2 regions of the Bradyrhizobium sp. STM 3566 genome follow, and region 2 is predicted to be linked to the other one. Evidence: riboswitches for the same ligand, from Rfam matches in the RefSeq annotation. Region 2 holds a riboswitch; the other holds the start of a gene.
What was found. A riboswitch is a leader RNA that binds a small molecule or an ion and turns the genes downstream of it on or off. The one in region 2 is predicted to bind S-adenosylmethionine.

Region 1 (15,016 bases), 1.2 Mb from region 2:
GAACCGGTCTCCTCAACTCCAATGCAAGGCCACGGTCTCATCCTAATATTCGCAGGCCTTGCGTAACCAATCGTCTTGTACTTGTTCGTAGCCCCGCTTGCGTGCGTGAAGAGCGGATAAATTCCGGCTGCTATGCGGCGATGTCTAGCGACTCCCGTCGATCCATTATCATCTGGTCCTTGCCGTTCCACCGCCATCCCAAAAACGTCCGCGATCGGGGCACGATTGAAATAAGCCTGATAGCGCGAAACCGTTCGGTCGAAGCCCATGCCCGGTCTTCGCTCGGTCCTGATGCGATCGAGACAAAGCACGTAGCCATCGAGATCGGGAGCGTTTGGAACGACGGTCGGCGGAGGCTCAACGAGCGCCGGAGCTTTGGGTGGCGAAATCCTGATTGTGAAAAGATTGCCGGCTTCCGGGATTACCGTAAAGGTCGAGCCGCTTCCCTTGAAAACGGCCACCTCCTCATCAACTGCGGCTTGGCTCAATCCAGTAAGCTCGAATGGAGCGCTGTTATCGGCAACGGCCGACGTCGCGCCCGGAATGATCATTCCTTCTGGATATGTAGCTCGTACAGTGAACAAACCACCCGACTCTCTAATGATTTCAATCGTTGGGCTGTCGATGCCAAGATCAATTGCGCGTTGGTCAGCTTCGGCCTTGGTGAGCCCAGGAATTTCGACCACCGGCAACATCGTCAATCTCCTTCGTTCAATGATGATGCTTCGATCAAACGCCAAATCAGTCGGGAATGCCGTCGTAATTCTTGTCCGGTATGCTCTGGAATAACAATGCCTCGCATGCACGGCGACGCGTCAGTCCGGGCAGCTCCTTGCCCTTCGCTTTATTCCAACGCTTGAATTCTTGCGCTGCGCCCGCGTAATCCTTGGCATTCAACTTCTTCAATAGGGTTGAGCCTTTCAGGCTCGGTGCTCCCACATTGAATGCGAATGAAACCAGGGCATCAAACTGATCCTGATTGATCGGTACCGTAACCATACTGTTTACGGCTCGAACGAATACCTGCATGTCGTTCTGGAATTCTGCGTCGCACTCCTGCTGGGTCCAAATGTCACCTACTTTAAAAGTGCGGCCGTTATCGTTCGTGTGCCCCCAGCCGATGGTCAAGACCTGAACCGGATCGAAGTAAGCCTGGAAGCCTGTAGGTACGGCACGCATGCAACTCTCGAACGCCTTGATGAGTGCTATCCCCTTTTCTCCGAGTTGTTTTGTCTTCCTATTCTTGGGAGCTGGCGGCGGCGGAGCGACATGCTCCCCCGGTGGCCTAGGTTCTTCGTCGGGCATTGCGCTCGGAATGTGTACATCATCTGGATAGGTGGCGCGGACGGTAAATGTCCCGTCACCCGGCTCGATGATTTCAACCGGAACGCTGTCGATCATAAAATCTTCTGCGCGTTGCTCGGCTTCAACCCGCGTTGTCAATCCCGGAACTTCAACGACCTGCGACATTGCCACCCCCGCTATTGAATGAACTTCGCCAGCGACCCGTCGGCACAGGGACTCCCTGAGGAACGAGAGACGATGCACGCAGAAATTCTTCGACGTAGTCCCGAGAATTCGGGCCGAGTCACAATCACGCCGATTGCGATTTTGTCGCTGCCAAGCAGTCTTCCGATATACGCCTTCAGCTCTGGATCAATCGTCTTCGCCCCGTTGGGGAATAGCAACGAGCGCAAATCAATGTAGCTCGCATCGCTTGCCGATTTGGTGATCCGCACGGTCGCCGCCGTACTGACTGTACGGGCATCAACCATTGGATGAGCAGCAGCCTGCTCGAGCGCAACCGTCCCACCTCTTTCAAACAGCTTGACGGTCGTATTAATTTGCGTCTCGATCGTCATAGGCATGCAGAGGCGCAGATATTGCCGCAGCGCGTAAATCGCGGCAGGTCTATTGTCGATCACTACTGGAAGCGTTTCGCGATACTTTTGTTGCCGCGTGAGAACGACCGATTGCACAGTTGATTTTTCGACTTCGAAGATGAAGCGGCTGTTGAAATTTGTGAACGCATGGGAAGCCAGGCCGAAGGCTGCGCCCACGACGGCAATGGCCTTGGTCGGATCAGCGGCCGTAGCTCCGAGGATTAGGAGAGTTGCCGCTTCCGTGTCCAAGATCTGCTGATGAATTGGTCCAACCCAACGGCGTTTATTGTCTAGCCAGGTGAGATACGCGTCGCAGCGGCGATCGATGTCATTCATGCCAGCCTGAACGAAGATCTGCCAATTCCTGCTGACGGGCGGCTCACGACAGAAAAGAATTTCCCCCCTCTCCTCGTATGAAAGTCCTGCCTGTTGGCAGATATATCCGACATATATTTCCTGAAGACGCGCCTGATTCACAGTTTCCGGTGCATAGAGCTCAGTTCCGACCCCCTCGTTCGTATAGCGCCAATCAAGGGTATCGCAGCCGCCCAAAAACAGCGCCAGCGCAACGCAACTCGCAACGATACCCGTACGCATCGCACGCCCCCAAAAAATTCCTTTCGGTTTATGGCGAGCCGCCCTGTGTCCAAGAAGCACGCTCTCACGCGAACAATGTCCCGCGCAGGCCGTGCTTCGCCACAACCCCTCAAATATTGGATAGGGAGTGTGCCGAGCCTCGATCAAATTGTTCAAGCAGATTCATGCACGCTCAGAGAGAAAGCGCAATGCGTGTTCTATTTATAACACACTGCTCCAGCATGCGCTGTAGTGACGCACCCGGTGGTTGTGCTATTTGTCGTGCATAGAGTGCAGCACCGGACCGCCTCGTCGCCTGAAGCACAACGCTCGCCTCATGATATGAAAAAACCTCCCCGCATAGCGGGGAGGTTTGGACAGGTTCGCTGCCACGTTAGGCGTGCTCAGTTCAACTTCCGCTTCGGCACCGGCGCCTCGAACTGCGTGATCTCCGCGGTCTGCGGTGCCTTGCCGTTGAAGGTCAGCACGTTGCCTTCGGAGGAGATCGCGACCGTGTCGCCATCCCTGACGTCGCCGGCGAGGATCATCTCGGCGAGCGGGTCCTGGAGGCAGCGCTGGATCACCCGCTTCAAGGGCCGTGCGCCGTAAGCGGGGTCCCAGCCCTTGGCGGCGAGCCAGTCGCGGCCAGGGGCATCGAGCGTCAGCACGATCTTGCGATCGGTCAAGAGCTTCTGCAGCCGCGCGAACTGGATCTCGACGATCCGGCCCATCTCGCTCTTCTGCAAGCGGTGGAACAGGATGATCTCGTCGACGCGGTTGAGGAATTCGGGGCGGAAATGCGCCCGCACCATTCCCATCACCTGCTCGCGCACCGCCGAGGTATCCTCGCCCTCCGGCTGGTTCACCAGGAATTCCGAACCGAGATTCGAGGTCATGATGATCAGCGTGTTGCGGAAGTCGACGGTGCGGCCCTGGCCGTCGGTCAGACGGCCATCGTCGAGCACCTGCAGCAGGACGTTGAAGACGTCAGGGTGCGCCTTCTCGATCTCATCGAACAGCACCACCTGGTAAGGCCGGCGCCGCACCGCCTCGGTGAGCGCACCGCCCTCGTCATAGCCGACATAACCCGGAGGCGCGCCGATCAGCCGCGAGACCGAGTGCTTCTCCATGTATTCGGACATGTCGAGCCGGACCATCGCGGTCTCGTCGTTGAACAGATACTCCGCGAGAGCCTTGGTCAGCTCGGTCTTGCCGACGCCGGTCGGCCCCAAGAACATGAACGAGCCGGTGGGGCGGTTCGGGTCCTGCAGGCCTGCGCGCGAGCGGCGCACGGCGGTTGCGACCGCACGCACGGCCTCGGCCTGGCCGACGACCCGCTTGCCGAGCTGCTCCTCCATCTTCAGGAGCTTCTCCTTCTCGCCTTCCAGCATCTTGTCGACGGGCACGCCGGTCCAGCGCGAGACCACCTGCGCGATGTGGTTGGCGGTGACCGCCTCCTCCATCATCTCGCCGGCGTTCTCCTTGGCCTCGATTTCCGACAGCTTCTTCTCGAGCTCCGGGATCCGCCCATAAGCCAGCTCGCCGGCCTTCTGGAATTCGCCGCGCCGCTGAGCGTTGGCAAGCTCGACACGCAGGCCGTCGAGCTCGGCCTTCAGCTTCTGGGCGTTGGAGAGCTTGTCCTTTTCCGCGCTCCAGCGCGCCGTCAGCGCCGCCGACTTTTCTTCCAGCTCGGCCAGCTCCTTCTCGAGCGCTTCGAGCCGGGTCTTGGAACCGGGATCGCTTTCCTTCTTCAGCGCCTCTTGCTCGATCTTGAGCCGGATGATCTCACGATCCAGCGAATCCAGCTCTTCCGGCTTGGAATCGACCTGCATCTTCAGCCGCGCCGCGGCCTCGTCCATCAGGTCGATCGCCTTGTCGGGGAGGAAGCGGTCGGTGATGTAGCGGTTGGACAGCGTCGCGGACGCCACCAGCGCGGAATCTGCGATCCGCACGCCATGGTGCTGCTCATACTTGTCCTTGAGGCCGCGCAGGATCGAGATGGTGTCCTCGACCGAGGGCTCGCTGACGAAGATCGGCTGGAAACGCCGCGCCAGCGCCGCGTCCTTCTCGACGTGCTTCTGGTATTCGTCGAGCGTGGTCGCGCCGATGCAGTGCAGCTCGCCGCGGGCAAGCGCCGGCTTGAGCAGGTTGGAGGCGTCCATCGCGCCATCGCCCTTGCCGGCACCGATCAGCGTGTGCATCTCGTCAATGAAGAGAATGAAGGTGCCCTCGCTCCCGGTCACCTCCTGGAGCACCGCCTTCAGCCGCTCCTCGAACTCGCCGCGGTATTTTGCACCGGCGATCAGCGCACCGAGGTCGAGCGCCAGCAGCTTCTTGTCCTTCAGGCTCTCCGGCACGTCGCCATTGACGATGCGCAGCGCGAGGCCTTCTGCGATGGCAGTCTTGCCGACGCCGGGCTCGCCGATCAGGACGGGATTGTTCTTGGTCCTTCGCGACAGCACCTGGATGGTGCGGCGGATCTCCTCGTCGCGGCCGATGACCGGATCGAGCTTGCCGTCGCGCGCGGCCTGGGTCAGGTCGCGGGCATATTTCTTCAGGGCATCATAGGCGTTCTCGGCGGTCGCGGAATCCGCAGTCCGGCCCTTGCGCAGCGCCTCGATCGCGGCATTGAGGTTTTGCGGGGTGACGCCGCCCTTGGCGAGGATGGTGCCGGCCTCGCTGGTCTTCTCCAGCGTCAGCCCGAGCAGCAGCCGCTCGACGGTGACGAAGCTGTCGCCGGCCTTCTCGCCGGCCTTTTCGGCGGCATCGAAGGTGCGGGCGAGCTCGGGCGCCAGATAGATCTGCCCGGCGCCGGCGCCGGAAACCTTCGGCACCTTCTTAAGGGCGTCCTCGGTCGCCTTCAGAATGGCACGGGAATTACCCCCAGCGCGGTCGATCAGACCGGCCGCGAGGCCCTCATTGTCGTCCAGGAGGACTTTCAGGACGTGCAGGGTGGAAAACTGCTGATGCCCCTCGCGCATCGCCAGCGACTGCGCCGACTGGATGAAGCCCCTGGAGCGTTCGGTATACTTCTCGATATTCATCTTTTCTGTCCCTCGGCCTGCCCTTGGGGCCCTCTCAGGCACCCCAATACGGCATCTTCATTGGGTTTCCGCTTACCGCATTGAGGTTTCTCAAGCAGCAAACGGCCGTCTCTTGCCGGCGTTGCCGCCGGCCTGACGCAGATGTGGGAAGCGGCTTGCGGATGCGAAAGAGGCGGCTTCACAATTTCGTGCGCACGTGGGCGGGCTTGGCGGTGGCGGGCCGAATCCCTTAAGTAGCAGCATGACAGCCAGCCATACTGCCGAGATCACCGGCCTCTATCGCTACCCGATCAAGGGCCTGACCCCGGAACGCCTGTCGCGCGCCCCGCTGCGGGTCGGCCAGACCCTGCCGGCCGACCGCCGCTACGCCATCGAAAACGGCCCGAGCGGGTTCGACCCTGACGCTCCCGAATGGAAGCCGAAAATCCAGTTCCTGATGCTGGCGCGCAATGAGCGGCTGGCCGAGCTCGACAGCCGGTTCGACGACGCCACCAATGTGTTGACCATCCGCAAGGACGGCCAAATCGTCGCCAGCGGCGATCTCGAGACCACCACCGGACGCGCCGCCATCGAGGCTTATTTTACTGAGAACTTCCAGCCCGAGTTGAAGGGCCCGCCCAAGGTTCTGTCCGGCCGCGACCACAGCTTCTCTGACGTCGCCCGCAAGGTCGTCTCCATCATCAATCTCGGCAGCGTTCGCGCGATCGAGACCATGCTCGGCGGCGCCGCCGTGCATCCCCTGCGCTTCCGCGCCAATCTCTACGTCAAGGGCTGGCCGGCCTGGTCAGAGCTCGATCTCGTCGGCCAGACGCTTGCGATCGGGCAGGCCCGGCTGAAGGTGATCAAGCGCATCGTCCGCTGCCCGGCCACCAATGTCGATCCTGAGACCGCCAAGCGCGATCTCGAAATTCCGCCCACGCTCTCGCGCCATCTCGGCCACATGGACTGCGGCATCTACGCCGAGGTGATCGCAGACGGTGACGTCGGCGTCGGTGACGCCGTCCAGGTGGAAGAGCCGAAGCTGCTGTGAGCCAACGCTGTCTTCACGCACTCCGTCATTGCGAGGAGCGAAGCACGAAGCAAATCCAGAGTATTTCCGCGGAGGGATTCTGGATTGCTTCGCTTCGCTCGCAATGAGGGTGACGAGCCTCAATTCGGCATCACATACGCGTAAATCCGGCCGCGCGAGACCGGCGCTTCGCGGACGCGGTTGCCGTTGTTGCCGGAGATCATGATCGGATTGCCCTGCGCGTCGATGCCGGTGATGATGCCGACATGGCCGCCGCGGCGGCCGCGCGACATCACCGCGATGGCGCCGACCTGCGGGCCTGAGACGCGCGTGCCGTAACGAGCGAACGAGCTCGCCATATCGGAGCCGGTGCCCTTATGTCCGGTATGCTCCAGCACCATGTTCATGAAGCGCGCGCACCAGAGACTGCCGCGCCCGGTCGGATTGCCGCCGAGATAGCGGCGCGCCTCGGACACGAGGCCCGATCCGCCGGCCAAGCCGCCGCTCGCAGCCATGCTGTCATTGCCCGTGCCGCCGCCGTTGGCATTCGGATTGTAGCTGGCCTGCGTGTCGGCGAAGCCGCCCGCCTGCAACTGCGCGGCGCTGCGCTCGAAGCGCGAGCCGCGTGCATGATGGCGGTGGTGATGATGCCTGGCGTGGTGCACGTAAGCGTGCCGCTCTGCGCTATGACGATGATGTGGCCGGGCCGAGGCCGGAGAAACGAACGCGGCAACCGCCGCGAAGAAAAACGCCAGCGCGACAACACACCGCGACAGGCGGAACGCAAACAACTCGACCATACGTCATCCTTCGTTACACCCCACTTCCCGTCGGCCCGTGCGGTGGCCGACATCCGGCGGGCCGTAAAGCTTCCGGATGTGGCGAGAAAAAGACGCCACGCCCGGGCGAATGGCTGCGATGATTGTGTATCGGGACTGGCCTGATGCTGCCGCATTGCGGACAACTGCGTTAACTGCGATCCTGCAAACGCGGCTTGAAGAGAGGGAAACAGTTAATGCCCCACGCCACGACCAGGGACGACGTTCGCATCTATTTCGAAGAGGCGGGTCAGGGAACGCCGATACTTTTTCTGCACGAGTTCGCGGCCGACTACACCAATTGGGAGCCGCAGATGCGCTACTTCTCGCGCGGCCACCGCTGCATCACCTATTCGGCGCGCGGCTACACGCCGTCGGACGTGCCCGACGGCGAGGTCTACACCTACACGCATTTCTACACCGATGCGCTTGCGGTGCTCGATCACCTCGGCATCGAACGCGCACATCTGGTCGGGCTGTCGATGGGTGCCTACTCATCGCTGCAGATCGGATTGAACACGCCGCAACGCGCGCTGTCGATGACGCTGGCCGGGGTCGGCTCCGGCTCGGAGCTCGAGAACCTGGAAGCCTGGCGCAAGCAGTGCCGCGCCAATGCCGAGCAGTTCGAGACGCTGGGCTCCGCCGAGGTCGCGAAAGTCACGCGCGAGGCGCCGAGCCGGATTCCGTTCCTGGTGAAGGACCCGCGCGGCCACGCGGATTTCTATGCCGCCCTGGCGCGGCACGATGCCAAGGGATCGGCGCGCACCATGCGGGGCTTCCAGGGCGGCCGCCCCTCGATCTACACGATGACGGATGCGATCGCGAAGGTGTCGACGCCCGCGCTGATCATCTGCGGCGACGAGGACGATCCCTGCATCGGGCCGAGCCTGTTCCTGAAGAAGCACCTGCCCGCAGCGGGCCTCGCGATGTTTCCGAAATCCGGCCACGTGCTCAATCTCGAGGAGCCGGCGTTGTTCAACAAGAGCGTCGAGCGGTTCGTCACGCTGGTTGAGGCGGGCCGCTGGCCGGTGCGGGACCCGAGGTCGCTGGCCGCGCATTGAGGCAGTGGCTCACCACACGCGTCGCAATGACGGAGGATAGATCTCGACTCCTCAACTCATGGAGCGCGGATGGACAGCTACTTCCCTCCACCCCGGCTCAGCAGAAACACGCCTTGCTCGCCGAACATGTTCCACACCCACCAGGGCAGGTTCAGCGGCACGGGGCGGCCGTGGAGATCGAGCGCGATCGAGCGCTCCATCTTGACGTTGATCTCGTCGCAGAGCTGCACGAAATCCTTGATTGTGCAGAAATGGATGTTGGCGGTGTCGTACCAGGTCGCCGGCAGATTCTCCGTGCGCGGCATGTGGCCGCCGATCAGGAGCTGGAGCCGCATCTTCCAGAAGCCGAAATTCGGGAACGACACGATGGCGCGGCGGCCGATGCGCAACAGGTTCTCCAGCACGACCTTCGGCTGCCGCGTCGCTTGCAGCGTCTGCGACAGAATCACATAGTCGAAAGCGTCGTCGGGATAGTTGACGAGGTCGGTGTCGGCATCGCCCTGCACCACCGCAAGCCCCTTGGCGACGCAGCGATTGACGCCCTCACGCGACAGCTCGATGCCGCGGCCGTCGATGCCGCGGGTTTCCAGCAGCTGGAGCAGATCACCGTCGCCGCAGCCGACGTCGAGCACTTTGGAGCCCGGCTTGACCATCTCGGCGACCAGCAGGTGGTCGGCACGAAACTGGCCGGACGGCGCGGTCGCAACGCGGTTCAGAGGCAGCACTTGCTGGACGGACATTGCTAGCGGTCCTTGAGGCTGACCCCGCGGGCCTTGCCTGCCGATTGCAGGAAGGCGCGGGAGATGTCGAAAAATTCGGGCACGTCGAGCAGGAAGGCATCATGGCCGCGATCGGTCTCGATCTCGGCGAACGACACCCGCGCGCTCGAAGCGTTCAACGCATGCACCAGCGCGCGCGATTCCGAGGTCGGGAACAGCCAGTCGCTGGTGAAGGAGACCACGCAGAAGCGGGTCTTGATGTCGGCGAAGGCCTTGGCCAGCACGCCGCCGTGATCGGCGGCGATGTCGAAATAGTCCATCGCGCGCGTCAAATAGAGATAGGAGTTGGCATCGAAGCGCTCGACGAAGGACGAGCCCTGGTAGCGCAGATAGCTTTCGACCTGGAAGTCGGCGTCGAACGAGAAGGTCGGCAGCTCGCGGTCCTGCATGCGCCGGCCGAACTTGCGGTGCAGCGCCGCATCCGAAAGATAGGTGATGTGCGCCGCCATCCGCGCCACCGCGAGCCCGCGATGCGGATGGATGCCGCGGTCGGCATAGCCGCCACCGTGCCAGTCGGGGTCGGCCATCACGGCCTGGCGGCCGAGTTCGTGGAAGGCGATGTTCTGCGCAGAGTGCCGCGTCGCGCAGGCAATCGCCAACGCGGAGAACACGCGAGCAGGATATGCCGCGGTCCATTGCAGCACCTGCATGCCGCCCATCGAGCCGCCGACGACGGCAAACAGCGTGTCGATGCCGAGCCGGTCGATCAGCATCGCCTGCGCCCGCACCATGTCGGGGATGGTGATGACAGGGAAATCCAGGCCCCAGACCTTGCCGGTCGCGGGATTGATCGACGCCGGCCCGGTCGAGCCCATGCAGCCGCCGATCACGTTGGAGCAGATGATGAAGTAGTGCTTGGGATCGATGGGTCGGCCGGGGCCGACCAGCGTCTCCCACCAGCCGGGCTTGCCGGTGACGGGATGCACATTGGCGACATGCTGGTCGCCGGTCAGCGCATGGCAGATCAGCACGGCGTTGGAGCGATCGGCGTTGAGCTCGCCATAGGTCTGGTAGGCGATCTGGAACGGGGAGAGGTCGACGCCGCAATCGAGCCGCAGCGGCTGCTCGGTGCCGAAATGCGCGACTTGCGAGCTTGGATGATCCACCTCGTGCGACCGTTCGTCGGCGCTGATCGCAGGACTCGGTATCGACTTGACGCTACCCATCTCGGACATCGACCTCGTTTGCGACTGGCTACTAGACCGCGCCGCTGACATCAGGCCATGAAAAACCCGGCCTGAACGATAGGTTCGGCCGGGATCGGAAGCGTCCCCGGCCTGTTTAGCGAATTTTTTAACGTGGCTGCAAGCCGGCCGGCTCAAATGACCACGGAACAGGCAAAAGCTACCGTCTCGGGCCGTTTTCGTCAAGTCGCGGCCCGGATCGAGCCAATTCGCCTCTTGCGCCGTGAACGGAAAGGGCCGTCATTTCTCTTTGCTTTCGTCGGCCCGACTGCCTAATCAGGACATTGATCGCAGCGGTGACGGCCTTACCAATTGTCTTGCCGATCCGCACCGGAACGTCCTTCAACAGCCCAAGCTCTTCAACAATCAAGTCAGACATGACCCAACGTCCGCCCGCGCCACCATCGCTCCAGGAACTGCGCAAGGAGATCGACGCGATCGACGAGGGCATGCATCGCCTGCTGATGCAGCGCGGCGACATCATCGACCGCCTGATCCAGGTGAAGCAGACCCAGGAGGTCGGCTCGGCGTTTCGGCCTGCGCGCGAGGCCGACATGATGCGCCACCTCGTGCAGCGCCATCGCGGCATCCTGCCGCTCGACACCGTCGAGAGCATCTGGCGCGTCATCATCTCGACGTTCACCTATGTGCAGGCGCCATTCTCCGTGCATGCCGACGTCTCGGTGAGCGAGCCGGCGATGCGCGACTCCGCGCGCTTCCATTTTGGCTTCACGGTGCCTTACGTCGCGCATTTCAGCGCGCAAGCCGCGGTCGAGGCGGTCGCGAGATCCAAGGGCGACCTGGCGCTGGTCTCGGCCACCTCCAGCCGCACACCATGGTGGCTGGAGCTCGAAGCGGAAGGCGCACCGAAGATCATCGCGCGGCTGCCTTTCGTCGAGCGTGCCGATCATCCGGCGGCAATGCCGGTGTTCGCAGTCTCGCGCGTCGCCGACAGCGCCCTGGTGACGGAGGTCGAGACCTTCAGCGTACGTGTCTCCGGGTGGAACGCCGAGGTCGCGCGCGCCCTGTCGCCGCTCGCCGAGATCGTGGCGGTGCCCGATACCGCCTTTGACGGCGCGGCGCTGCTGGTCTCGGTCACCAGCGCGACCAGCATCGACAAAATCAGGGCTGCCCTGATCGAGGCGGGGGCCTCGGTGCGCTCCACGGCCCTCGTCGGCAGCCACGCAACGCGCTATACGGTGCCCCCGACCGGGGCGAAATCGTAAATCGCGAGCAGCCCAGCCTATCCGGAGTCCAAGATGTCCCGCCCCGTGCCGAATCCCGGCATTCTCGATATTGCGCCCTACACGCCCGGCAAGAGCCCGGTGCCTGAGCCGGGCCGCAAGGTGTTCAAGCTCTCGGCCAACGAGACGCCGTTCGGGCCCTCGCCGAAGGCAATCGCGGCCTTCAAGCACGTGGCGGATCATCTCGAAGACTATCCGGAAGGCACCTCGCGCGTGCTGCGCGAGGCGATCGGCCGCTCGTTTGGGCTCGATCCCAACCGCATCATCTGCGGGGCCGGCTCCGACGAGATCCTCAATCTGCTCGCGCACACCTATCTCAGCCAGGGCGACGAGGCGATCTCCACCACGCACGGCTTCCTGGTCTACCCGATCGCGACCATGGCGAACGGGGCCAAGAATATCGTTGCGCCCGAAACGAACTTCACTGCCGACGTCGATGCCATTCTCAAGGCGGTCACGCCGCGCACAAAGCTGGTCTGGCTCGCCAACCCCAACAACCCGACCGGCACCTATCTGCCGTTCGACGAGGTCAAGCGGCTGCGCGCCGGCCTGCCCTCGCACGTGCTCTTGGTGCTCGACGCCGCCTATTGCGACTATGTCTCGCGCAACGATTACGAGATGGGCATCGAGCTGGTCGCCACCACCGAGAACACCGTGGTGACGCACACCTTCTCCAAGATCCACGGCTTGGCCGCGCTGCGCATCGGCTGGATGTTCGGGCCCGAGCACATCATCGATGCGGTCAACCGCATCCGGGGTCCCTTCAACGTGTCGACGCCGGCGATGTACGCCGCGGTCGCCGCGATCGAGGACACCGCGCACCAGGCGATGTCGAAGCAGTTCACCGAGACCTGGCGCAACTGGCTGACCGAGGAGATCGGCAAGCTCGGGCTGAAGGTGACGCCGAGCGTCGCCAATTTCGTGCTGATCCATTTCCCGACCGACAAGGGCAAGACCGCTGATGACGCCGACGCCTTCCTGACCAAGCGGGGCCTCGTGCTGCGCGGGCTAAAGAACTACGGCCTGCCGCATGCGCTGCGCATGACCATCGGCACCGAGGAGGCCAACCGCCTCGTGGTCGAGGGCTTGCGCGACTTCATGGGCGGCAAATGAGCACGACGGCGCACTTCCAGCGCGTCGCGCTGATCGGCTTCGGCCTGATCGGCGGCTCGATCGCGCGCGCCGCGAAGCTTCAGGGCCTGGCCGGCGAGATCGTCACCACCGCGCGCTCGGAAAAGACGCGCGCGCGGGTTGCCGAGCTCGGCATCGTCGATCAGGTCGTTGCGACCAATGCGGAGGCGGTGAAGGATGCCGATCTCGTCATCCTCTGCATTCCCGTCGGCGCCTGCGGACCTGTCGCTCAGGAGATCGCCGCGCATCTGAAGTCGGGAGCGATCATCTCCGACGTCGGCTCGGTCAAGGGAGCGGTGGTCAGGGACATGGCACCGCACCTGCCGCAGGGCGTTCATTTCGTGCCGGCGCATCCGGTGGCGGGCACCGAGCATTCGGGCCCGGATTCCGGCTTCGCCGAGCTCTTCATCAACCGCTGGTGCATCCTGACGCCACCTGATGGCACCGACGCGGCGGCGACCGATCGCCTGCGCGCCTTCTGGGCCGCGATGGGCGCCAAGGTCGAGGTGATGACGCCGGATCATCATGATCTCGTGCTCGCGATCACCAGCCATCTGCCGCATCTGATCGCCTACACCATCGTCGGCACCGCCGACGAGCTGGCGCAGGTGACGGAATCCGAGGTGATCAAATTCTCTGCCGGCGGTTTTCGCGATTTCACCCGCATCGCGGCGTCCGACCCGACGATGTGGCGCGACGTGTTCCTCGCCAACAAGGAAGCAGTGCTGGAGATGCTCGGCACCTTCACCGAGGATCTCGCAAAGCTGACCCGCGCGATCCGGCGCGGCGACGGCGAGGCGCTGTTCGATCACTTCACCCGTACCCGCGCCATCCGCCGCGGCATCGTCGAGATCGGCCAGGATTCGGCGGCGCCGGACTTCGGCCGGCCGCATGCGGCGCTGAAGAAGCCGTGAGCGCTTAGCCCGGATGGATGGAGCGCAGCGCAATCCGGGGGTTCTTCGATACGGCCGGCGCTGTCCCGGATTACGCTACCGCGCAGTCAATACAGCGGCGGGATCTGGCCGACCTTGACCGGGCCGAGCAGCACGGCGCCGTCGACGAATTTCAGCGGGAAGCTCCGCGCCTTCTTGCCTTCAAGCGTGCTCTCGGTGCCGATCGAATTGATGCCGGCAGCAACGCCGGCATTGGCGTTCTGCTTGATGACCTTGCCGAGGCCGGGAACGGCGCGGTCGAGCGCGCCGAACAGATTGTTGAGGTCCTGCGACTTCACGCCGGGCGCGACACGGTCGAGCGTCGCCTGCGGCACGCCTTCCTCCAGCATCTTCTCGATGCCGAGCGCCGGGATCACGCGCTCGAGGCCGGCCACCGTCATCCGCAATTCGCCGTCGAGTCGACCATTGGCCGAGAGGCCGAGCGTGCCGGCCGCAACCGCGATCATCTCGCCCTGCTGGATCCGCGACTGGACGATCTCGATGTGACCGCCGGCAGCCTGGATCTCGCGGAAGCGCTGCGGCCAGGGCTTTGGCGTGAGGTCGGAGAGGCCGGTGATCTTGGCGCGGGTGTCCGCCTCGAACGGCTCGGCAAGCAGCGGATGCACGCCCTGGATGCTGCCTTGCGCGACATGGAGCACGGTCTCGATCACAGGATGATCCGACGGCGATCCGTCGGCGAGGCGGCCGTGCAGCTCGACCTGCTTGGCGCGCGCAAGCGGCACCTGCACGCTGCCATCGAGACGGTTGAGGCTGGGATCGTCGAACACGATGGAAGCACGGTCCGGCACGGCCGGCAGGCCGGCCACGCTGGCGCGGCCCTTGCTCCAATTCACCACGAAGGTGTTTTGCGTCACCCCGTCGATGAGCGTCGCAGGCGCGGAGAATTCGGCTATGACGCGCTTGGGGTCGTAGACCTGGGCGACGACCAGGATGTTGTCGAGCTTCGCCGTGAACGGCGTCTTGCTCGCATTTTGCGAGACCAGGGCGACGCTCGCGCCGGAGCACTGGACCTCGAAGCGGAATGGGAAACCCGCGATCGAGCGCTTGGCGCAATCATAGATGCGGCCGGATTTGGCTTCCTGCGCCCGCCAGGCGTCTGCGGCGATTTCGGCTTGCGACGCGGCGTAGAACCAGAAGCAACTCCAGGCGACGGCGAGGATCAGCAGGAGAACGGGTGCGATGAAAAGGCCCCAACGGGAGCGGCGGCCTGTGGCAACGGTCATATCGGACATGCGGCGACCCTTTGGCCCCAGATTCAGGCAAATGTAAGCGGGGCCGGCCCCCGACGAAAGACGGAGAATTCGCTTCGCTTCGGAACATGGTTCTGGTAGCCG
Region 2 (15,016 bases):
CATTCCCGGTCATGCCCCAGCGCCGCGCGTAGTCCGGCGCGAGCAATGCGCTCGCCGCGCTGCCCTCGACGAGGCGGGGCATGTGGTGCAGGTCGAGCCCGGTGGCATGCAGCAGCAACGCGGACCAGCGGCGCAGGCCGACGTCGAGCCACAGCGTGCCGGCAGCATCCGACATATCCTCGACCATCTCGCCGGTAAGGCGATAGCGCACATAGGCTTTCGGCAGCAGCACCTTTGCCATGCGGTCGAATATCTCCGGCTCATGCCGTGCCACCCACAGCAGCTTCGGCGCGGTGAAGCCCGGCATCGCGAGATTGCCGGCGATCGCATGCAGCGAGGGACAGCGCCGCTCCAGAGCTGCGCATTCGGCCTGCGAGCGACCGTCATTCCAGAGGATGGCCGGACGCAGCGGCTGGCCGTCCTCGCCAAGCAGCGTCGCGCCGTGCATCTGACCTGACAGCCCGATGCCGCGAACCTGCGCAACCTCGCGCGAATGGCGCGCGGCGAGATCGTCGATTGCGCCGATCGTCGCATCGACCCAGGCATCGGGGTCCTGCTCGGACCACAGCGGCGCGGGGTGCGACAGCGCAAGCTCGCGCGGCGCCGTCGCGACAACCGCGCCGGCTTCGCTCACGAGCACCGCTTTCACACCGGATGTGCCGATGTCGATTCCGAGATACACGTCACCCTCCCTTTCGCATGCTGCGGCGCGCGATCTTGCGTCGCCTTGCCCCGCAGCGGGCCTTTTCGAAATCCACCTGCCGCTAAGGCAGATTGTCCCGCATCACGATGTCGATCCTGATCTTCTCCTGTTCGCGCAAGATCGGCTCGCCGCGGGCGAGCGCCAGCAGCACGCGCACGGCGGCGCGCGCCTCATGTCCGGGGTTCTGCGAGATCGCGGCGTCCATCACGCCCTGCAGCAGCAATCGGCGCGTCAACGCGGTGACGTCGTGCCCGACGAACACCAGCTTGTCGCGACCAGCCTCGTTCAACGCCCTGTCGTTCAGCGCTTTGGCAACGCCCTGCGTGCCGGCGCCGACGTTATAAAGGCCGACGATGTCGGCATGCCTGCCGAGCAGCTGTGCCAGCAGCTGTTCCGAGCGGTCGTCCTCGTCGCGCCCTTCCAGCACCGGCAGCACGTCGAGGCCGGGGAATTCAGACGCCATCACCTGGTTGAAGCCGAAGATGCGCTCGGCGTGGTCGCGCAGGCCCTGCGAGCCCGCGACGATCGCGACCTTGCCGGACCGCCCGCCGACCAGGCGCCCGATCAGCGCGCCGGCGGTGCGGCCCGCAGCGATGTTGTCGATCCCGACATAATGGTGGCGGCGCGAGGACGGCACGTCGGAAACCAGCGTCACCACCTTGGCACCGGCATCGACGAGGTCGTTGATCGCGGCGCGGACACCGGGATGGTCCAGCGCCACCACGGCAACGCCGTCATATGCGCCCGACAGCGCCTCCAGCGAAGCGGCGAGCACGGAAGGATCGAACACGTCGGTCGGGACCATCTCGACGCTGAGGCGGCGGGCCGAGAGCCAGGCCGCCATCTCGCCGAGATAGGCTTCGATCTGCTGCATGAACGGGTTCGGCCCCGACGGCATCACGAAGGCGAAGCGGCGGGCGCGGCCGCGGGCGAGCTCGGCGGCGGCCACATGCGGCTGGAACGAATTGCGCTCAATGGCTTCCTTGACGCGGCGGACCGTATCCGGGCGCACCCCCGGCCTGTTGTGCAGGACGCGGTCAACCGTCGCGAGACTGACGCCGGCCTCGCGGGCGATGTCCTTCAGCGTCAGCGCAGACGGGGTGAGAGTCTCGGCCATGGCTGAAGGCTAGCAGAGGTGTTTTGAGGTGCGCAACTCATTTTGACCGAGCACCGGCCATCCCCGGTCGCCGCCAACTCGAGGAACAGCTCCTCGACCGGGCCCGCGATCTGGAGGAAGCCGCCCGGGACATCGCCCCCGAGCGCGCGCTCGACGAGATCGAGGAGACGGCTCCTGATCTACCGGCGCGCCGGCACCGACAGGTCAAGCGTCAGGAACAGACTGTTGGGATCCTCGACATAGCCGTCGAACGGGCCGCAGGCGATGAAGCCGTGCGCCTGATAGAGCGCGTGCGCCGGCTTGAAATAGTCCCAGGAGCCGGTCTCGAGGCTGAGACGCCTGATGCCGCGTGCACGAGCCTCAGTCACGATGTGGCGGAGCATCTGGCCGCCGAAGCCGCGTCGCCGCGTTGTCTGAAGCGTGTGCATCGACTTCACCTCGCCGTGGTCAGCCGAGAGCGTCTTCAACGCACCGGTGGCGACCAGCGTCTCGCCATCCCAGCCGGTCCAGAACGCGATCTCGGGCGCGCGAAGCCCCGCGAGATCGAGCGCATGGGCGCTGCCCGGCGCGGTCTGCGCCCGCGCGGCCGCAACGTGATGATCGAGCAGCGCGATGACGCGCGGATCATGGGTGTCGCCGGTGCGGATCTGCATCATCAGGATCTCCTGTCTCACATCTTGCCATAGGAGGCGCCGCGCCGCGTGATGATGATGTAGCGCGCGTCCTGCTTGGTTTCGTTCTCGAAGATCACGGCGCGCATCACGTCGAAATCCAGGCAATCGCCCTCACGCAGCCGCACCGCCTTGGCATCGATATGCACGGCGATGGCGCCCTCCAGCATCAACAGCTGCTGGGTGAAGGCGTTGCGGCCCCAGGGGCTGTACGGCACCCGCGCGCCAGCCGGCAGGTCGACGACGATGATCTCGATGCCGCTTGCCGCATCGGTCGGCGAGGCATGCCGCCTGCGATAGCCGCTCTCGGGATCGCGCCAGTGCGGCTGGTCGGCGAACCGCACCAGCCGCTCCGGTGGCTTCTCGGCCAGCGCGACGACATCGCTCAGCGACACGTCGAGCGCGGCGCAGAGCCTTCCGAGCAGCGCCGCCGTCGCACTGCTCTGCGCCCGCTCCACCCGCCCGATCATGGCCCGGCTGACGCCGGAGCGGCCCGCGAGTTCGTTCAGGGTCATCCCCGCCTGCGTCCGCAGCGTCTTCAGGCGGCGACCGATCGCGCGGTCGAGTTTCTGCTGGTCCATGACCTCCTCTTCGCATAACGCCCCGGCGCCAGGACCGTACGCGCGAAGACGACGGAGCTTAGCGCGCGAAAGGTCGAACGCCGGCAAATGGGGGGCTAATATATTGGAATCTCGCACCAGCGGGCGAAATCCGAAGCAATCGGGCCCGGCTTGAGATCACGATCGGTGAAACATTGGAGCGGGCGAAGGGAATCGAACCCTCGTATGCAGCTTGGGAAGCTGCCGTTCTACCATTGAACTACGCCCGCGGATGCGCGCCTTGCGCCGCTCCTGATTAGCCGAGACGGCGCCTCCCGCCAAGCGGTTTGGCGCGTCCGCCCGGACGGTTGTTAACGTCCTGGTAAGATTCCAGGTGCGCCGCATTGTGGCGGTGTTATGATCGATCTGTCGGGGGAGAAAACGTGCACTGAGTGGGGCGTGTGCATGGTGGGGCGCGCGTACGCGATATTCGACACGGCGCTGGGGCGCTGCGGCATCATTTGGAGCAGCAGCGGCGTGGTCGCCGTGCAATTGCCGGAGGCGCGGGAGATCGACACACGCCGCCGGATCTTCCAGGTCCATCCCGAGGCGCGCGAGCAGCGCCCGTCCGAGAACGCCGAGCTTGCGATCGAGTGCATCAAAGGCCTGCTGCGCGGCAGTGATCCTGATTTCTCCGACGTCAGCCTGGATGCCGGCGGGCTGCCCGGCTTCAACCGGCGGGTCTACGAGTTCGCCTGCACCATTCCACGCGGAGAAACGCGTACCTATCACGAGGTGGCCAAGGCGCTGGGCGCCTCCGGCGCGGCGCACTCGGTGGCGCAGGCGATCGCGAATAATCCCTTCATGCTGATCGTGCCTTGCCACCGGGTGCTGGAGGCCGGCAATTACACCGGCCGGCTCTCGCCCTATGGCGGCGTGATCTCCAAGCGACGGCTGCTGGCGCTCGAAGGCGCCCATCCCGTCGCCAGCAAGACGCTGTTCGAGGTGCTGCTGCCGGTTGCTCCGCCGCGCGCTGCTACCTAGATAGGCGGGATGGACGCGACCGCGCTGCTGACGACGCCATCGATGACGGTCTCCGAGTTTCGCTGCGATGCGGGACCGGACGACACGCCGTTTGCGGAATGCCGCACCGGCCATTCCATAGCCTATGTGCGCTCTGGCAGCTTCGGCTGCCATTGCCGCGCCGGCTTCTTCGAGCTGGTGGCGGGCTCGTTGCTGATCGGCGCGCCCGGCGAGGAATACACCTGCACGCATGAGCATGTCAGCGGCGACGTCTGCCTCGGCTTCTTCTTCAGCGAGGACCTGGTCGATGCCCTTGGGGGACGGCGCGAGACCTGGCAGATCGGCGCGACACCGCCGCTGCCCGAACTGATGGTGCTGGGCGAGCTGGCCCAGACGGCAGCAGATGGCAACAGCGACCTCGGCCTCGACGAGATCGGCCAGATCCTCGCCGGCCGTTTTGTCGACGTGGTCTCCGGCAAGGCCCGCAAGCCGGCCACGCCGACTGCGCGTGACCGCCGCCGCGCGGTGGAGGCCGCGCTGTGGATCGACGACAACTCGCATGCCGAGCTCGACCTCGAACAGGCAGCAAAGCAGGCCGGCCTCAGCCCGTTTCATTTCCTGCGGCTGTTCTCGAGCGTGCTCGGCGTCACCCCGCATCAATATCTGGTGCGCTCGCGGTTGCGGCACGCCGCGCGCAAGCTTGCCGACGACGACACCGCCGTCACCGACATCGCCTATGACGTCGGCTTCGGCGATCTCTCCAATTTCGTCCGCACCTTCCATCGCGCCGCCGGCGTGTCGCCAACCAAGTTCCGGCAGGCCTCGAAGGGGGAGCGCAAGATTCTCCAAGAGCAGCTTGCCCTCAACTGACTAGGGTCGTCTCCGGCGCGTGCCATTCGCGGCACGCTTCTACAATGGAGATGATCATGTACGACCACATCGGATTGCGCGTTGCCGACCTCGACGCCGCCACGCGCTTCTACACCGCAGTGCTGGCGCCGCTCGGTTATGTCGTCTGTTCCAGTGGCGACGGCTATGCCGGGTTCGGGCCGAAGGGCGAGCCAGCGCTGTGGCTGCACCTGAACAAGGGACGGAAGGCCGATGGTGCGCATATCGCGTTTCGCGCCAAGGACCACGACGCGGTCAAGGCGTTCCACAGCGAGGGGCTGAAGAGCGGCGGCCGAGACAATGGCGGCGCCGGGCCGCGCAGGGATTATGGCCCGACCTACTATGCGGCGTTTTTGATCGATCCCGACGGAAATAATGTCGAGGCGGTTTGTGTGTGAGCTCTAGCCAATTGCTTCGTCATTGCGAGGAGCTCTTGCGACGAAGCAAATCCAGACTGTCTCTGCGGAAATATCACTGGATTGCTTTCGCTGTGCTCGCAATGACGGTGTTTGCGGCAACGACCTTTCGAAATCAAGGACGCTTTCATGGTCTCCATCCACAACGACATTCCCCTCCCCGCCTCCGCGCGCGACGTCTGGGACGCGGTGCGCGATTTCGGCGCGCTGCATCACCGGCTGGTGCCGGGCTTCGTTACGGCCTGCACGCTCGACGGCGATGCGCGCATCGTCACCTTTGCCAACGGCTCCGTGGCGCGCGAGGTGCTGGTCGATTGCGACGATGCGCGGCAGCGTCTCGTCTATGCGATCAACAACGAGCGGCTGAAGCATTACAGCGCCTCGGTGCAGGTCATTGCCGACGGCGAAGCGAGGTGCCGCCTCGTCTGGATCATCGACATGCTGCCGAACGAGCTCGCGCCTTACGTTCAGGGGCAGACGAAGGAGGCCGTGGCCGCCATGCAAAGGGCATTTCCAGCTGCGGCGGCCTAGCCCCCCATCGCCGTCACAGCGCTAGTCGGCAGCCGAAAGCGCCGGCCTGATCGCAGCTTTGGTCGCGCGTGGCCCCCAGCGCGTCAGCACCACGCTGGAGCACGACAGCAGGCCGAGCACGACCATCGAGCTCGCGGCCAGCCAGAAAAAGCTTTGCACGCTAGCGTCGTGCGTCGACAGCCACCAGCCGACGCCTGCGATGTAGATCAGCCGTGCCGTCTGCGCCAGCACCGGCCCGATCACCTTGGCCGCGCCTTGCGAGGAGAAATACATTGTCGTGGCAAGGCCAAAAAACGCGTAGAACGGCCCGACCGTCGAGAGATATTGATGGCTTGCCGCGCGCACGGCCACGCTGTCGGTGAAGATGTTGACCCAGAGATCTGGGAAGATCGCAACGAGGCACGCCGGCGCGCCGACCGCGGCGAAAGCGGCAGCACTGGCGGTCCAAGCGATGCGCCGGGCCCGCGCGATGCGGCCGGCGCCGATCGCCATGCCGACCATCGGCACACAGGCGATGCCGAACGAGAAAGCGATCGAGGTCAGCAGGAATTCGAGCCGCGCGCCGATGCCGTAACCGGCGAGGATCGCGGTGCCGAACTTCGCCAGCATGTGGGTGAAGATCGAGATCGTCAGCACCGATTGCAGCGGCGAGAAGCAGGCGATGGCGCCGACCTTCAGGATGTCGAAGAACATCGCCCGTTGGATACGAAGGCCTCGAAGCTTCGGCGCGACCCGCGCGCGGCCGGAGAACAGGTACCAGCCCATGATGCAGATGTTCATGGTGTAGGCAATCAGCGCGCCGGCCGCGACGCCGCGCATGCCGAGCTGCGGCACCGGGCCAAGCCCGAGGCCGAGCGTGCCGCCGAGCACGATCTGCCAGGCCGCGGAGTTGAGGATCAGGAACGACGGCAGCTTCATGTTGCCGGTGCCGCGCAAGATGCCCGCCATGGTGTTGAGCAGCCAGGGCAGCACAGCGCCGCCGAAAAACACCTGCGTGTAGGCGATCGCATGCGCCAGCACATTGCCGCGGCCGCCGAGCATTTCGAGCAGCCTGGGCCCGAAGATCAGCATGCCCAGCATGAAGACGAGACCGAAGCTGATGCCGATCAGCATCGCATGCACGGCGAGCGTGCCGGCACGCTCACGGTCGCCGGCGCCGAGCGCACGTGCGATGGCGGACGCCACAGCGCCGCCCATCGCGCCGCCGGACATGGTCATGGTCAGGATCACTGTCGGAAACACCAGCGCCATCGCCGCCAGCGCCTCGACGCCGAGCCGGCCCACGTAGGAGGTCTCGGCAATCACCACGCAGATGCCGGCCGACAGGCCGATCACGTTCGGCCAGGCGAGGGAGAGCAGCGTGCGCAGGATCGGCCCGTCGGTCAGCGCGCTCTTGACCTGCCGCGGAGGCGGCGGCAACGGGCGCTCGTGATCATCGACCGGAATCTCGGCGATGTCGGACATGTCCTCTCCCGGGCGCGAGCGCCATTTGCGGCGCGGCAATGAACAGGTGTGCCAATCAATTTCTTCGCGCGCAGGGCGCGGCAGGGGCTTGTTAGCACGGCGATTGCCGATTCCTCCTGCGCAGGGCGCAGGCGTGCCTTGCGGGAGCGCATTTCGATGAATGGAATTCGGCTCTCTCGTCTCCCTCTCCCCGTTCTTACGGGGCTTACGGGGAGAGGGAGGGGTGAGGCTCTGTCCGCGCAATCGGTGACGGCTATGCAGGGTGCCCTGCCACGGCGGCCCGGCAATTCCGCATCACGAATTTTGCGCAAGCCTGGCGGCCCGCTCGCTCTCGACGCGTTCGGTGACATCGCGTGCCATGGCGACCGATCCCCGCACTGTGCCATCAGTGTCCCGCACCAGCGCGAAGGTCATCTCGATGTAGAGCTTGCCCCCGCTCTTGTGCAGCGCGCGGGTCAGCGTCGGTTTGCCCGCAAGCTTCATCGTCCCGCTCGCGAGCGCGGCCTCGAAGCCTTTCCAGTGCGCCGCGCGCAGATGTTCGGGAATGATCAGATCGAGGTTCTGGCCGAGCGCTTCATCGGCGGAGAAGCCGAACAGGGCGGTCGATGCGCGATTCCAGCGCGTGATCGTGCCGGAGCGATCGGAATAGATCAGCGCGTCCGCGACGTCGTTGAGGATGTTTGCGTCGAGTTGGGATGGATCGGTCATGCCGAGACCTTATAGCCCTGATGGAGCGAAGCTAATCCGGGATCGCGCCACAAGTGAGGCCTTCTCGGAACGCGCTTGCGCTCGCCCGGACTACAGGATCGGGCTACACCCGAAAATGCTTCGATAGTTTGAGCCCCTGCGCCTGGTAGTTCGAACCGATGCGCTGGCCGTACATCGCGTCGGGACGCGCCAGCATCTTCTCGTAGACGAGGCGGCCGACGATCTGGCCGTGCTCGAGGATGAACGGCACCTCGCGCGAGCGCACTTCCAGCACGGCGCGCGCTCCTAGCCCGCCCGCACCGGCATAGCCGAAGCCGGGATCGAAGAATCCGGCATAGTGCACGCGGAATTCGCCGACCAAGGGATCGAACGGCACCATCTCCGCGGCGTAGTCGGGCGGCACCTGCACGGCTTCCTTGGAAGCGAGGATGTAGAACTCGCCGGGATCGAGGATCAGGCTGCCATCGGGGCGGGCCGAGATCGGCTCCCAGAAATCTTCCACCGCATAGCCGGAGCGACGGTCGACGTCGACGACGCCGGTGTGGCGCTTGGCGCGGTAGCCGACGAAGCCATTTGCCTTCTCGCCGGACAGATCCACCGAGACCGCAACGCCGCCCGAGAGATCGGCGTCGTCGATGTCGACAAGGCGCTCGGCCGCATGCAACGCGTCGAGCTCGTCGGCATTGAGGATGGCGTCACCGGTGCGGAAGCGGACTTGGGAGAGGCGCGAGCCCTCGCGCACCAGCACCGGAAACGTCTTCGGGCTGATCTCGGCGTAGAGCGGACCGTGATAGCCGGCCCCGATCATGTCGAAGCGGCGGGTGCCATCGGCAATCACGCGGGTGAAGACGTCGAGCCGGCCGGTCGAGCTCTTCGGGTTCGCAGCCGCGACGATCTCGGGCGGCAGCGCGAGGCTTTCGAGCAGCGGCACGATGTAGACGCAGTTGGTCTCCAGCACCGCGCCGTCAGCGAGGCTGAACTCGTGCAGCTTCAACTCGTCGATACGCTCCGCGACCGTGGCGCCGGGCCCCGGCAGGAAGCTGGCGCGAACGCGATAGGCGATGTCGCCAAGGCGCAGATCGAGGCTCGCCGGCTGGATCTGGCTCTCCACGAAGTCGTATGCGGGCAGGATGAGGCCTTCTTCCGCCATCGCCGCGATCATGCGGTCGGGCAGGATACCGTTGGCGTCGGCGGCGACCGTGAACGTCAACCGGGGGTCCTCATCAGGGGTCAAACGCATTCCGAAATGCGGGACATACCAGCCTTTTACGGCTAGCCGATGGACGCCTTGACGGAAAGGGGATTGCGGAATATGAGCATCACTTATCCCGTGGTGATTTGAGCCGGCCGGCTTGCAGCCACGTTAAATAAATCGCTAAACAGGCCGGGGACCTCTGTGATCCCGGCCAGTGGAGATATCCAGGCCGGTTTTTTTATGACCATTTTCGCCCAATGGTCATGTCGGAGGACCCTATGTCGAAGTCGCCTGCCAACTACCGCCCCGAAACCCGCCTGGTCCATTCCGGGACGCTGCGCTCGCAATATGGCGAGACGTCGGAGGCGCTGTTCCTGACGCAAGGCTATGTCTACGCCAGCGCGGAGGAGTGCGAGGCGCGGTTCAAGGGCGAGGATCCCGGCTTCATCTATTCGCGCTACTCCAACCCGACCATCGCGATGTTCGAGCGTCGCATGATCGAGCTCGAAGGCGCCGAGGCCGCGCGTTCGGCGGCGACCGGCATGGCGGCGGTGACGACCGCGATCCTGGCGCCACTGAAGGCCGGCGATCACGTGGTCGCTTCGCGCGCCCTGTTCGGCTCGTGCCTTTATGTCATCCAGGACCTGTTGCCGCGCTACGGCATCGAGACCACGCTGGTCGACGGGCTCGATCTCGACCAGTGGCAGCGCGCATTGAAGCCCAACACCAAGACGTTCTTCCTGGAGAGCCCGACCAACCCGACGCTGGACGTGCTCGACATTCCCGCGATCGCCGAGATCGCGCACAAGGGCGGCGCGCGGCTCGTGGTCGACAACGTGTTCGCGACCCCGATCTGGCAGAGCCCGCTCGCGCTGGGAGCCGACGTCGTCGTCTATTCCGCGACCAAGCATATCGACGGCCAGGGCCGGTGCCTCGGCGGCATCATCCTGTCCTCGGAAGCCTTCATCGCCGAGCACATCCACAATTTCATGCGCCAGACCGGCCCCTCGATCTCGCCGTTCAACGCCTGGGTCCTGCTCAAGGGCCTGGAGACGCTGGGCGTGCGCGTGCGCGCGCAGACCGACACGGCGGCGCGTATCGCCGAGGTGCTGGCAAGCCATCCCAAGATCTCGCGGCTGGTCTATCCCGGCCGCGCCGATCATCCGCAGGCGGCGCTGGTGAGGAAGCAGATGCGCGGCGGCTCGACGCTGGTCGGCTTCGAGGTCAAGGGCGGCAAGCAGGCCGCATTCCGCGTGCTCAACGAGCTGAAGCTTGCGAAGATCTCCAACAATCTCGGCGATGCCAAGAGCCTCGTCACGCATCCGGCGACCACGACGCATCAACGCCTGAAGCCGGAAGACCGCGCCGCGCTCGGCATCAGCGAGGGTTTCATCCGCTTCTCCGCGGGGCTGGAGCATGCGGACGATCTGATCGAGGATTTGACGGCGGCGCTGGAGAAGGCGTGAGGGAAGCGAAGGTCTCGTAGGATTGGCAAAGCGAAGCGTGCCCACCATTCTCGACTACAATGACGAGATGGTGGGCACGGCGCGGTGCGCCTTTGCCCAGCCTACGGCAGCGTGCCTACATCGGCCGGTACGTCCTCACGTCCGCGGGCACGTTCACACCGATCCTGATCTGGCCGACCGAACGAATGATGTCATCGCCGAGCAGCTGGGCGAAGCAGGCGTAGCCCCAATCGTTCATGTGCAGGCCGTCGGCGATCACGAAGCTCTCGACCGGGATCGATTGGTTCTCGTGCCAGTCGCGCATCACCTCGAAGCGCGGGAAGATGCCGACGTGACGGAGCTCGGCGACCTTGCCGAGCAGCTTCACCATCTTGCCGGCGCTCTCCTTACGCTGGTTGATGGCCGGCGAATATTGCGGATCGACCAGCACGATGTCGGCGCCACCGGCGGCCTGAATGCGGCTGATGCCGTCCTCGACTATCTTCGCGGTCTCGGCGGGATCGAGATTGCGCAGCACGGCGTTGGTGCCGACCTGCCAGATCACCAGATCCGGATGCACGTCGATCACCTGCGTCTGCAGGCGTTTCATCATCTCGGGTGCATCCTCGCCACCGACGCCGGCATTGACGACGGTGATGTCGGCGGTCGGATAATGCCGGCGCAGCTGCGCGGCGAGACGATTCGGATAATTGAATTCCGGCGAGCTCGCGCCGAATCCCGCGGTCGACGACGAGCCGAACGCGACGATGACGACGGGCTGGCCGGCGACGAGCTTGCTTGCGACATGCGGCAGCGAGCCCATGGCCTTCGAGCCGCCCTTCGGCGGCAGGCAGGGCACGCGGCTGAAGATGTCGGCGGCAGACTTTGCGACCTCCTTCACCTTGTCGATGGCGCGCGACGTGACCCCGCGCTGCTCGGACGACCTTGCGGCGACGGTGGTCTGGGAAGGCGAAGCGGACGCGGGATCAGCCGGCTGCGCGGGTGCGGGTGTCGCCTGTGCGGACTGCGATTGTGCACGTGACTGCGAGGCCGGCGTCAGCAACAACAGCACTGCGGCTGCGGGCGCGGCCAGCCATGACGTCAGGCAAAAAGGGCGGAGAGAACTCATTAACGCTAGACCTCAATTCTGCTGCTGGGCCGGCTCCAGATGAGCGGCGTCGATCACGAATTGTGCCAACGCCCGGCCAAGGCAATCATGGACCTGCTTCGCCAGCTCAGGCCCGTGGGACGGGCTGAACAGGTCGAACTGGCCCTGATCATTCCACTGCCGCATGATCGCGAAACGATCGAACAGCGGGATGTCGTGCTCCTGCGCCACCACGCGCATGTTATCGAGAAAAGGCTGCGCCGAGATCATGGTTTCGGTGCGCGGGCTGTACTGCAAATTCATCAAGACGACGTCAGCCCCTGTCTTTTGCAGCGCAACAACCCCGTCGGTCACCGCGCTACGAAATTCATCGGGATCGATGGATCGAATAGCATCCACGGTCCCGGTCTGCCAGATCACCAAAGTAGGCTTTCTTGCTTCCAGCAGCTTAACGAAGGTGGAGGCGGTCTCCTCTGCCGTCTTCTTGCTCTGTATTTCTACGGAGACGTGCACGACCTCGGACGGTGGCAGCTTCTCCTTCAGGATCGCCTCCATGCGCGCCGGGTATGAGCTGCTCTCCGACGACGGAATCGTGGTCGAGCGGCTGCCGATGACCAGGATGTCGAGCGGCTTGCCGGCCTTGACGGCGTCGGCAACCTTGGGCAGCTGGCTTTCGCTGGTCAGCAGATAGGGCGGCAATTCGCAGGCTGCGGGCGCATGGGAAGCGACAGGCGCAGCATCGCCCGCACGCGCCACAGGCGCGGCGAGGCCACCGCATAGCAGGATCAGGCTCAGGAGAACCTTCGCCTTCATCAGCCCCCTCCCGCCAGATCGGCGTTGCCGACGGCGTTTTTGGTTTTCGCACCGCTCTTGTCAGCCACGCGCTTGTACCACGAAATCACCCAGGCCACGCCCCACATGATCAGGATCCCGGAGAGACTAATCAGCGCATGCATGGCTGCGCCGCCGGAGACTTCGGCGAGAATAAAATGGCCGGCGAAGGCCAGGAACACCCCGAGACAGAAGATCTCGAGGGAATGCTGACCACATAGAATCAATGGTCGCAGCCAGCGCGATTTCAAGCCCGGCCAATCCCGGGGCAGGAAGCGCACGGTGAGCGCGGCGAGCGCCAGGAAATGCGTGAAGCGCAGCACGTCGAGGTCGGTCTTGTCGATCGGATACATCCACTGCTCGATCCGCTTCGGCATGAACTGTGAGAGCTGCGGCACGTACCAGGTCAGCGTCACGTAGAACGCCGCGACGAGATAGGCGATCGAGATCCACATGGTCACCGGCGAGGCCAGGATACGCGACATGCGGCGCGCACCTCCGAGCGCGCACCATGCACCGAAGACGAAGAGCAATTGCCATGCCAGGGGATTGAAGGCCCAGAAGCCGTTCGGATAGGCCGAGAAGTAGAGGTCGTATTCCCACGTCACGGCATAGAGCACCACCGAGAGGCCGAGCGTGACGTCTGGCTTCCACTTCATCGACCACAGGATCAAGGGTAGCGCCAGCATCAGCACGATATAAAGCGGCAGCACGTCCATGTTGACGGGGCGGAAGCGCAAGAGCAGCGCCTGCACGATGGTGACGTCGGGCTGCTTGAGGAAGTCCATGATGCCCATCTCTTCGGTGTAGAGGGGGTTCTCGAATCTGGTCGCCACGTAGGAGATTTCGGCGAGGAAGATCGTGAACAGGAAGACGTGGGCGACATAGATCTGCCAGACCCGGCGCAGGATGCGCGCGGTGGCGATGACGAATCCGCCCTCCAACATCGCCCTGCCGTAGACGAAGGCCGCGGTATAGCCCGAGATGAAGATGAAGATCTCGGTGGCGTCGCTGAAGCCGTAATTGCGGATGGTAAACCAGGTGAGCAGGCTCGTCGGCAGATGGTCGATGAAGATCAGCCACAGCGCGAGGCCGCGGAACAGATCGAGCCGGAGCTCGCGCTCGCCGACGGCGGGCAGCGTGATGGCCGGCGCGGCGGCGCGCGGCTTGGCCTCTGCGGGTTTGACTTCCGCGGTTCCCGAGATCGTCGATCCCGTCACTTGGTCGGCAATGGTCATCGGGGGCCTAACAACCCTTCCGCAAATCGCGACGTTGAAGGAGTTTAATGGTCCGGCTGTCGTCTCGCAAAGCGGCCGGATCACATAAGGGTGTCTCGCTTGGGAGCGTCCTTCCCCTCGAATTCTGGCGGGACGATGTCGCCAAAGCCACCCGCGGCGTTTGGTTCCCCGGCCGGATTTCGGTATGATGGCAGCCATGTACCGCGCCGTGACCCGCCAGATCGAAGTGACCGTCGAGCCGAACTTTGTTCCGGAGCAGTCGTCGGCCGACCGCTCGCGCTACTTCTGGTCCTATACCATCGTCATCACCAATTCGGGCGAGGAGACCGTGCAGCTCAAGACGCGGCACTGGATCATCACCGATGCCTCCGGCCGCCAGCAGGAGGTGAAGGGCGAGGGCGTGGTCGGCGAGCAGCCGATCCTGGCCCCCGGCGAGCGCTTCGAATACACCTCCGGCGTGCCGCTCTCGACCGCCTCGGGCTTCATGACCGGCCGCTACCAGATGGTCAGCGAAACCGGCGAGCGGTTCGAGATCGACGTGCCGACATTCTCGCTGGACAGCCCGGACAGCAAGCGGGTTTTGAATTAACGGCGCATCGTTCACCTCGTCCCGGACAGGCTGTCGCGCGGAAGCGCTGCGGCGCCGAGCCGGGACCCCGGGCAACAGGGCGCGGTGCGGCGACATGAGCCCCGGCTCTGCAGCGCATCACTCCGGACGATACTTTGCATTGCCGGGCACGCTGCGCTGCGTCCGGGGCACGCGAGAGGCGTGTGGTACACGCTCTCCCCTCCTCGTCATTGCGAGGAGCCCTTGCGACGAAGCAATCCTGAATCCCGCCGCGGAAAGATTCTGGATTGCTTCGCTGCGCTCGCAATGACGGAGTGTGAGGTGACAGCGTGTGCGTGGCTGCAGACATGCCTTCGCGTCCTCGCGGCGCAATTCGCCCGAGCTTTGCTTGATCGCTCCACCCTCTAAGCCAAGCAACTGTGGCGAAGTAGCCCGGCGATCGGCCGGCCTCAAGGCTGGCGCTGGCGCGCCCCCGCCTGCGGCGGCTGACGGCCTTGACCCCGTCCGCTCACCGGTCTGTTGGCTTTGCATGCGCTCGGCCGAGGTCCGAGCGCGAGATAGGCGCGCTCGT

Region 1: another riboswitch for S-adenosylmethionine. It lies ahead of P6U27_RS04220 (homoserine O-acetyltransferase); the one in region 2 lies ahead of P6U27_RS35920 (O-succinylhomoserine sulfhydrylase).

What each region holds. Positions count from the first base shown of each region.
Region 1 covers NZ_CP120692.1:885,921-900,936, reverse strand. Annotated here, with positions in the region: gene P6U27_RS04260 (hypothetical protein) at 1-695, opposite strand, end outside; gene P6U27_RS04255 (lysozyme) at 742-1,470, opposite strand; gene P6U27_RS04250 (hypothetical protein) at 1,482-2,480, opposite strand; gene clpB (ATP-dependent chaperone ClpB) at 2,864-5,503, opposite strand; gene P6U27_RS04240 (MOSC domain-containing protein) at 5,745-6,533, shown strand; gene P6U27_RS04235 (TIGR02594 family protein) at 6,653-7,312, opposite strand; gene P6U27_RS04230 (alpha/beta fold hydrolase) at 7,528-8,391, shown strand; gene metW (methionine biosynthesis protein MetW) at 8,469-9,131, opposite strand; gene P6U27_RS04220 (homoserine O-acetyltransferase) at 9,134-10,336, opposite strand; SAM riboswitch at 10,431-10,510, opposite strand; gene P6U27_RS04215 (hypothetical protein) at 10,515-10,733, opposite strand; gene P6U27_RS04210 (chorismate mutase) at 10,732-11,580, shown strand; gene hisC (histidinol-phosphate transaminase) at 11,614-12,711, shown strand; gene P6U27_RS04200 (prephenate/arogenate dehydrogenase family protein) at 12,708-13,643, shown strand; gene P6U27_RS04195 (DUF2125 domain-containing protein) at 13,730-14,914, opposite strand.
Region 2 covers NZ_CP120692.1:7,544,139-7,559,154, forward strand. Annotated here, with positions in the region: gene xylB (xylulokinase) at 1-682, opposite strand, end outside; gene P6U27_RS35865 (LacI family DNA-binding transcriptional regulator) at 765-1,820, opposite strand; gene P6U27_RS35870 (GNAT family N-acetyltransferase) at 2,000-2,473, opposite strand; gene P6U27_RS35875 (helix-turn-helix domain-containing protein) at 2,491-3,072, opposite strand; tRNA gene P6U27_RS35880 (tRNA-Gly) at 3,247-3,320, opposite strand; gene P6U27_RS35885 (methylated-DNA--[protein]-cysteine S-methyltransferase) at 3,496-4,074, shown strand; gene P6U27_RS35890 (helix-turn-helix transcriptional regulator) at 4,084-4,923, shown strand; gene P6U27_RS35895 (VOC family protein) at 4,980-5,339, shown strand; gene P6U27_RS35900 (SRPBCC family protein) at 5,487-5,888, shown strand; gene P6U27_RS35905 (MATE family efflux transporter) at 5,910-7,352, opposite strand; gene P6U27_RS35910 (PAS domain S-box protein) at 7,647-8,060, opposite strand; gene P6U27_RS35915 (2'-deoxycytidine 5'-triphosphate deaminase) at 8,164-9,300, opposite strand; SAM riboswitch at 9,381-9,460, shown strand; gene P6U27_RS35920 (O-succinylhomoserine sulfhydrylase) at 9,534-10,721, shown strand; gene P6U27_RS35925 (SGNH/GDSL hydrolase family protein) at 10,837-11,829, opposite strand; gene P6U27_RS35930 (SGNH/GDSL hydrolase family protein) at 11,842-12,621, opposite strand; gene P6U27_RS35935 (OpgC domain-containing protein) at 12,621-13,877, opposite strand; gene apaG (Co2+/Mg2+ efflux protein ApaG) at 14,074-14,466, shown strand; gene P6U27_RS35945 (IS110 family transposase) at 15,016-15,016, opposite strand, start outside.